2 regions of the Marinomonas sp. CT5 genome follow, and region 1 is predicted to be linked to the other one. Evidence: predicted binding sites of a transcription regulator. Region 1 holds the regulator's gene; the other holds the start of a gene.
The links. Region 1 encodes FNR, which switches genes on or off when oxygen is low (the NO sensors DNR and NnrR bind a similar motif). Its sites were predicted from a motif close to TTGATNTANATCAA; they were not measured.

Region 1 (4,761 bases):
TGTTGCATATAGGAGAAAGTAACAGGAGTAACAACATAATGTTGCTGGACTATAGCCTTAGATAATTTTTGTAAAAAATCATTGTGGTGGCCAGCACCAGCACCATGGGCAAAGTATATAGGAAGTGAAGTCATTAGATTGTATTCAAAACGGCTATTAGACCAGATTTGATAAAGGGTTAGAAGCGACTAATACTTAAGCGCTTTTGCTTTGCAGTATGCTAATTCTTGATCTGTGTCAGCAAACATCCAAGACCTAACGTGTAGACTACTATTAGAAAATTTAATAGGAACGCATCATCATGATCTGGGACTCCTCACTTATCGCTAAATACGACCTGTCTGGGCCTCGTTATACTTCTTACCCAACAGCGCCACAATTTAATTCCGGCATTAGTAAAATTGCATTAATTGATAAAATGCTAACGCCTTCACAAGCCCCTATTAGCTTGTATTTCCATATTCCATTCTGCGCCCATCTTTGCTACTACTGTGCCTGCAATAAAATAGTAACTAAGCAGTATGAAAAAGGTACTGAGTATGTGGAATTGCTTGGTGAAGAAATGCGATTAAGAAGTCTTATGCTTGATCACACAAGAAAAGTAACTCAACTGCATTTTGGAGGAGGCACCCCAACCTTTTTAACTGAAGAGTTGTTTGAAGTCTTATTCAATACTATTGAGCAGCATTTCAATCTAGTTAACGATGGTAGCCAAGACTACAGCATTGAAATCGACCCAAGAGAAATCAGCAAGCCTAAACTTAAGTTGTTAACAGAAAAAGGCATAAACCGTATCAGCATTGGTGTGCAAGATTTTGACATCAAAGTTCAAGAAGCCATTCACCGTATACAACCCGTAGACATGGTCAGAAATCTAGTCGATGACGCTAGAGAGCTAGGTATTAAGTCAATTAACTTTGATCTCATTTATGGGCTTCCGTATCAAACAATAGAAGGCTTTAAAAAAACGCTTTCACAAGTAGTTGAGTTATCACCAGATAGAATTTCGCTGTTTAATTATGCTCATTTGCCTGATCGTTTTCGCGCGCAAAAGCGCATCACAGATGACAGCTTACCTATTTCAAGTTTGAAACTTGATTTACTGAAAATGAGTATTGAATACTTGATTGCAGCCGGCTATGAATACATAGGTATGGACCACTTCGCAAAACCAACCGATAGCTTAGTGATCGCTCAGCAAGAAGGTCAACTACAACGTAATTTCCAAGGTTATACCACTCATGCAGATACTGAGCTGATTGCATTTGGTGTTTCAGCCATTAGTGACTTAAATGGTGTTTACATACAGAACCATACTGACTTATCCGAATATAGAAGCCGCATAGAAAAGGGACAATTAGCGATAGCGAAAGGATATATTAGTGATCTAGATGATAGAATTCGTCATCAAGTTATAATGACGTTGATTTCGCAGTTTGCGCTCAACACAAGCGCAATTGAACAGAAATTTAATATTCATTTCTTTGACTATTTCTCTAATGAAGTGGAAAATCTAACTCCCATGTTGGAAGATGGGATGTTATTAATTGAACGTAGTGGAGTGCAGACCACGATTCAAGTCACACCAAAGGGTAGATTATTAATACGCTGTATTTGTATGGCTTTTGATAAATATCTCAATGGCGCCATAAAATACTCAAAAGTTATATAGATCGAGATCAGGGAGATAACATGTCAATGACACACACACAGTCACGTTTTAACAGTACACTTACATCACAATGCCAAAACTGTAGTTTAAGCGCCCTCTGCCTTCCTATTGCACTGGCTGACGAAGACATTAATAGATTAGATCAAATCATCGAGCGCAAAAAACCACTTAAGAAAGGTGAGTTTTTATTCAGACAAGGAGAGCCTTTTGACTCTGTGTTTGCTGTTCGTTCAGGCACGCTAAAAACCTTCAACATCACTTCTGTTGGAGAGGAGCAAATCACTGGTTTTTATTGCCCTAGTGAGTTGGTCGGTCTTAGTGGTATAGATTCAAGCGTCTACCCTGTTTCTGCCAAAGCTTTAGAAACCACTACCGTCTGTGAAATCCCATTCAGTCACTTAGAAGAGTTGTCCTCTCAGATTCCATCACTAAAGCACCAGATTTTTAAAGTAATGAGTCGAAAAATATCGGATGATCAGCAAATGATGGTATTGCTTGGCAAAAAGAATGCCGATGAGAAAGTCGCCTCTTTTCTATTGAATTTATCCAGCCGCTTTAAAAAGCGTGGTTATTCTGCCAGCTCATTCAGACTATCAATGTCTCGTGGTGAAATTGGTAATTACTTAGGCTTAGCTGTAGAAACCGTTAGTAGGGTTATCACTCGTTTTCAAAAAAATGAACTAATCCATGTTGATGGCAAAGAAATTGAAATAATTGATTTCGAAGAAATTCAAAAACTCGTTGGGGTTGCTAGCGATTGTGGTAAAATCGCCCACATTTGATTCATACAACGAGGCTATACTGTAATGCTTTACGACGATTTTTACGTTAAATCACTCATACAAACAATAGAAGACTGGCCAAAAAAAGGTATTAGCTTCAGAGATATCACCCCTATTTTCAGCGATCCAAAAGGGATGAGAATGGTTGTTGATGCCTATGTACATCGTTACATTGGCACAGACATTACTCATATTGCTTGTATTGATGCTCGTGGTTTTTTGATTGCAGCCGTACTGGCTTACGAACTGCAAAAACCACTAATTTTAGTACGTAAAAAAGGCAAGCTTCCCGGCAAAACAATCTCACAGAAATATGCCCTGGAATACGGTGAAGCTGAGTTAGAAATTCAAGAAGGTGCGGTTGAAGCTGGCGACCAAGTATTATTATTTGATGATTTGATTGCAACTGGTGGCACCCTTTTCGCTGCAATTGAGCTACTTACTCAACAAGGTGCAAATATAAAAGAAGTAGCTGCAATCATTGATCTTCCGGACTTAGGTGGAAGCCAAAAATTGAGTGACAGTAATATTTCTGTCTTTAGCCTTTGTGCTTACGAAGGGGATTAATATAGACCTAAAAAAGGTGGCAAGAGCCACCTTTTTATCTTTTCATGTAAATATTAGAAATCTACACTAGCGCCGACAGAAAACCCATTATTGGCTATTTTACGGCTGTCATCTTCATAAATAACTGTCGTTTTACCGTAACTAATAAACGCCCTAGCATTTCGCATGGTCATATACTCTGCACGTAGCTCGTAAACATACATGTGATCTAAGTTTTTAAAAGACAATACTTCTGGAGCATAATACAAAGAGCCAAAGATACTAAGACGGTTAGCTTCAGGAAGTGTATAACGATACCAGCCACCCAAAGCAAGCGCTACAGATATATCATCATCTGGCTCCAAGTCAGCATCAATACCATACAAACGCGCACCAAGACCTACTTGTAACGGACCACTAGTATCTGAATCTTCTACTCCCAATTCAATATGTGCAGCAGTAACACTCTCGTCCTTATCATAAGAAACACCTGCACCAATACCAAACGTCCCCATATTAAAGTTAACATCACTTTTAACGGTTTCATTTGTTAATGCAACACTGGCTGTAGACGCGTTAACCAATGATGATCCTAGTATTCCAGCAGTAAGCAATAGTGCTTTATTAGTCAAATTCATTTTTAATGATCCTATAATGAAATAATATTTAGTCTATCAAAGGCATCAGGTGACTGTTTTAATTCTTTAAAATTAAATAAATTATTGTCGGCCAGATGCGATGGCACGACATTCTGAATAGCGGAAAACATTGTTTCAGTTCGACCAGGAAATTCTTTTTCCCATTTTTGCAACATGTCTTTAACAACTTGCCTTTGTAGGTTTTCTTGAGAGCCACAAAGGTTACAAGGAATAATTGGATATTCTTTTATCGTTGCAAAGGCTTCAATATCATCTTCTTTGCAATAAGCTAAAGGACGAATGACAACATGTTTACCATCATCACTTAATAATTTAGGTGGCATTGATTTTAATTTTCCACCAAAAAACATATTTAAGAATAATGTCTCAAGAATATCATCCCTATGATGACCAAGTGCAATTTTGGTGGCTCCAATTTCTTCGGCAAAACCGTACAAAGAACCTCTTCTTAAACGAGAGCATAACCCACAAGTCGTTTTGCCTTCAGGCACTATCTCTTTAACAATGCTGTAAGTGTCTCGTTCCAAGATATGAAAATCAACCCCTATCTTTTTGAGATAAGCTGGCAAAATATGCTCTGGAAAGCCTGGCTGCTTTTGATCTAAGTTAACGGCAACAATACTGAAATTTATTGGTGCGCTTGACTGAAGATTCCGTAAAATCTCAAGCATGGTATAAGAATCTTTACCGCCAGATAAACACACCATTACCTTGTCACCTTCTTCAATCATATTGAAGTCAGAAATGGCCTGGCCAGTCAATCTACGAAGACGTTTTTGGAGCTTATTTAACTCCAGTTTTTCTTTAGGTCGAGTCGATAAATCCATCATAAGTACGCTATAAATAAAACGGCCCTATACTACTATAAGCATCTGATAATCGCATCAAAAATGGCATATATCAGAGGGAAATACACGTTATCGAATTAATCTTTGTGTGCACCTAGGTATTTTAAATCGTCAATTGCAGAATTTTTCGACAGTCTTTACAAATATACTCGACTCCCTTTTGAACTTTATTGTGACGCAGTTTGCTAAGTTCATGGCTCTTACAGGAGCAGTGGTATTGATAAACATTTTTGGGTTTTGGTACATCAAAGTTA
Region 2 (4,761 bases), 980 kb from region 1:
ACCATTGACGATCTATATGGCCAAGGCCTCAACTGGAAAGGCAAAGTGTCCTTATCAGCGATGATAAACAAAGCTTCCTTATCAGTTGATAGCAAATTTGATTATTCACCAAAACACACCAACGCCAACCTCAATATTAAAAATGCTGACCTATCCATTGAAAGCCTCCGTCATTTTATTCCTGCTCCTTACAATGAAGGCAAAGGACAATTGGCTCTGTCTGGAGGCCTTGTATTTACGCAGCAAGAAATCAATGGTGTAGCAAACTATAACATCAACAATTTAGTGTTAACGACGCAAGTCGATAACCTAAATCTCGCTCTAAATAAAGAAGACAAAGTTACCACTCAATCTACCTCATTCAACCTTTCAAAAGGCCGTATTCACTTTGCTTCTGTGAATGAATTAGCCGTCAATGGAACGCTAGCATTATCGTCCAAACAATCACTCTTTGCCCAAGGCAATAAGGTCATTCAATTTGATCAGCTAGATGTAAACTCCCCCTTCGACCTTAAGCGTGATGCAAAAAGTCTAACGGCTACGGGAAAAATGAATATAAAACTCGATAAATCTTCATTCTCTCAAGCTGAACTCAATGCACAAATTAATAAGCTAACACTAAATACGCCATTCGATATTAGTCAGAATGAACTTGGATTAAAAGCAACTGGTGACCTTGATATACAATTAGAAAAATCTCTATTTGCTCAAGCAAATCAGAAAGCGCAATTCGACAATTTAACGCTCAATACACCATTTGACATCAAACAAGATAAAAAACTTGGCTTGAATGCTAAAGTCGCATCAACAAAATTGGACATAAATGTTTTTTCTCTCGCTCTAGACACACTGGGCGTACAAAACCAGCAACTTACCGTTACACTGGATGATGTGTCGGTGACGATGGACCCACAAAAAGCACTAAGCGCTTCTTTACACACAGCCATTGAGAGCAATAATTTAGCCATCCAGCAAGCAGGAAATAAGGTAAATTACAAAAAGTTCAACCTAACAAATACTCTTTCTTTAAAAAAGCAAGGCTCTTCATTTTCAGCCAACAACAGTCAACTAGACATAGATATTGAAGGCTTAAAAGCATTATTAAGCGACGAAAAGCAAGTATCACTTGCGACAGTCAAACTCAATGCAGACCAGATAAATGTAGACCAAACGAATCAACAACCTCCAAGAATAAAAGGTACTAACCTAAATTTCACTAGTGAGTCATTAGACAGTTTATTAACGGATAAGAAGCGTATCGCTTCTTGGCAAAACGCTAATTTCAATGGCCTTTCTTTTACACAACAAGACCAAAATTACCAAGCCTCTTTAGACCAACTCAACATCGCAGATCTCGTTGTATCTGAGCCAAAATCAAGCTCTGACAATACACAAAATCTGCCTCCATTAAGCCATATCGGTAGCATTAAAATCGAGAAACTCGACCTAAATCAGGATGGTGCTAAAATCAATAAAATCACCACAGACTCGGTGAAAGTCAACTTGATTCTGGATGGGGAAAAACGCATAGAGAATTTGGTCTTTGTTGAATCGAAACCGCCCAAACTTTCAGAACCTTCACTACAAGGCTCAGCGACACCAAGACAAAAAGACGCACAGGATGCGATTAAAAACACCAAAAATGCTGAGCAAAACCCGGCCTTCAAACCACCATATTATGTGGTACTTAACGCATTCGATATCATTGGAAAGTCCAGCATTTATGTGCAAGACAAAAGCATCACACCAAATTTACGTCGCTCATTGAACATAGATACATTTTCATTACGTAACTTAAATACACAGGAAAAAAACCAAGCAACGGTTTTGAAATTAAAAGCACGAAGTGGCAAATACGCAACATTAAAAAGTGACGTAACCATCTGGCCTTTAGCCGACAAGCTCACGATGAAAAGTGATTTAATTATTCGTGAAGCAGAACTACCGCCCTACTCTTCTTATATCGCTAATGTATTAGGCTATCAAATAGATTCAGGACAACTTGATCTAGATCTAACACTCAATGCCGATGATGGAGTCTTAAATGGCAACTCTCATATTGTATTAAGAGAATTTGATCTTGGGGGACGAAAAGAGAGCAGCTCGGTTATCAAAGCAGGCGCCGTTCCGCTCAATATCGCTGTGGGCATATTAAAAGACAGCAACAACAACATTGATCTCGATATCCCTCTCTCTGGTGATACTGAAAAACCTGAGTTCGGCTGGCAAGACTTCTTGCTTCTGCCAGTTCGAAAAGCCTTATACAGCGCATCCAGCACTTATTTAATGCAAACTTTTATCCCTTATGCCAATGTCATTAGCATTGCGCAATTTGCTGGGGATCAGCTACTTAAAATCCGTGTTGAACCGTTAATATTTAACGCTGAAGAAAGTGAATTAAATGATTCTCAAAATGCCTTCTTAAAGCAACTTGTCGCGTTAATGAAAAACAAAAAAGACAGTCAATTGAAAGCCTGCGGTGTGGCTAGCTATCTTGATCTAGGGTTTGAAAAGCCCCCCGTATCGATTGATAACGATATGAAGGAATCCGCTAGAAACCTAGCCGAAAAACGTGCTGAGCATTTAAAAGACTACTTAGTAGCAGAAGGCATTTCCTCATCACGAGTATTCCTCTGCTCACCTGAAGTGGATCTTTCGAAGAGAAGTAAGCCAAGAGTAGAGCTGAACTTCTAAAGCCCTATTGAATTATCGATAACCAACGAAACAAGCCGTGATAGGAAACTATCGCGGCTTTTTTTCATGTCAAAAAAACGCAAAGAAACCCACGATATAGTGCAACATCGCCTAGGCTAATACACAGCCATTGAAAAATAGCTGAAACGAACCATAACTATTATTAGAGCGTTTGAAATACTTATGCGGAATATTTGCCGTAACGTGAAGATTCCTACATAGCAAAGTCATTCGTTGGTGTTTAGAAGACTCAACAAAACATGATCAACGTCAAGAGAAGACAAGCCTAACTAGGTTAGTCTTAAACAAAAGCTAGCAAGTATAGGAGGCAATTATGCCGATTGAAGACCATAAATTAGTCAATGAATTTCCAGAATTTAAAGACGATATCCACCAATTAAAAATGGACGATGCTCACTTTAGAAAGCTTTATGATGAATACAATCATCTAACCAAAGAAGTGGAAAAAATAGAGCAGGAAATTACACCCGCGCCAACAATGGAAGAAGAAAAGCTAAAAAAACAGCGTCTTCAGCTTAAAGATACTATCCAAGGCTACATAAAAGCTTCAAAACTTGCTGCCGAAAAAGCCTAACAAGATCAACAACTAGAGCGGTATTAGCCATTAATACCGCTCTACTTCATTTTTAACCGCCTTTGATTACATCCCAACATCTCCCTTCGACACCTCATCCTCCAAATCGGAAGCAGAAATTATCTATTTTGAAGCTTTTGTAAACCCATTCTCATTTGTAAATAAGTCTCATAAACACTAATATACGCAATTCACACACACTTCCATTTGGTCTACCTATGACACTAAGAACCACCATAATGATGATGCAAGCCTGTGGCGCACTTGTTTTTTCTACTGTGATTTTTGCTGAAGATGCTACAAATGAAATAAACGGATCCAACATAGAGCTGCAAACACTTCAGGTACAAGGCCGCGCTCTTTCTTATTACAAAGAAGATGAAGCAGCACTAGCCACTCGAACTTCCACACCAATCGATGTAACACCACAGTCTGTTCAAGTGGTTACTGAGGCTTTGATTGAAGACCAAGCGGCACGACAAATTACCGATCTGTATCGATCCATTTCAGGTATGTCGCAAAATAACGTTTCCACTGTGACCTTAAGAGGCTTTAGCCAAGACGAAGTACTCTATGACGGTCTGAAAGGCGATCCATTCGGTGATTTCTCTATTCCTCAGCTGTTTACCATAGAACAAATACAAGTCCTTAAAGGTCCATCTGGTGCAATCTATGGCGCTGGCGAACCTGGTGGCGTCATTAACTATGTGACGAAAAAGCCTACTTATGAAGAGAAGAACACTCTAAAAGTCAGCGCTGGCAATAAAGACTTTTTAAGTGGCAGCATTGAATCCTCTGGCCCAGCCAATGAAGACGCATCACAACGCTATCGTGTTGGCATTTACTCCGACGGTCAAGATTCCTACCGTAACAATGTCGAAGAAGAAAACCGAATTATCGATCTTGGTTACGCTTGGGACATCGATGAAAACAATACGCTGAATGTCCAGTACACAGACATTCATCAATACATTTCCGGTGCTCGCCTACGCGGCATTCCAACCGATGATGATGGCAACTTTTTGGCAGATACTTCTTGGAACAATAATGAAAAGTCTGATTACCAAGAATTAGACGCACAAGTCTTTCAGGCACGTTTGGACCACAGCATTAATTCATGGTTGGAAAGCAATGTCTTAGTTCGCTATTTCGATAATACCGAAACGCAGAAATACCATGAAATAAGCAAGCTTATCGACAGCAACAGCGATAAAGTGGAACGAGAATTTCGTGACCAAGTCCGCTCCCGAGAAGGTATCACCTTGGTAGGCAACCTAATCGCTGAATTAGGTGATCACATAGTGTTAGTCGGAAGCGATTATTTCCATCAGAAAAACGATTTTTTATATGATAAAACGACTAAAGGTGTTGCTGAACTTAGCCTAAGCAACCCAGTTTATGGGCAAGACGATACCAGTGCCTACGATATGGTTCCCCAAACAAATGAAAGTACCACGACAGATCAAATTGGC

Region 2: a site for FNR is predicted at 2,955-2,968, ahead of C0J08_RS06545 (HP1242/YdcH family protein). Genes of this name have one in related genera too.

The regions. Positions count from the first base shown of each region.
Region 1 is NZ_CP025572.1:2,361,111-2,365,871, reverse strand. Features, by position in the region: gene C0J08_RS11090 (alpha/beta family hydrolase) at 1-134, opposite strand, end outside; gene hemN (oxygen-independent coproporphyrinogen III oxidase) at 302-1,672, shown strand; gene fnr (fumarate/nitrate reduction transcriptional regulator Fnr) at 1,693-2,454, shown strand; gene C0J08_RS11075 (adenine phosphoribosyltransferase) at 2,479-3,021, shown strand; gene C0J08_RS11070 (YfaZ family outer membrane protein) at 3,075-3,638, opposite strand; gene ttcA (tRNA 2-thiocytidine(32) synthetase TtcA) at 3,650-4,489, opposite strand; gene C0J08_RS11060 (SprT family zinc-dependent metalloprotease) at 4,611-4,761, opposite strand, start outside.
Region 2 is NZ_CP025572.1:1,385,328-1,390,088, reverse strand. Features, by position in the region: gene C0J08_RS06550 (DUF748 domain-containing protein) at 1-2,694, shown strand, start outside; gene C0J08_RS06545 (HP1242/YdcH family protein) at 3,029-3,289, shown strand; gene C0J08_RS06540 (TonB-dependent siderophore receptor) at 3,508-4,761, shown strand, end outside.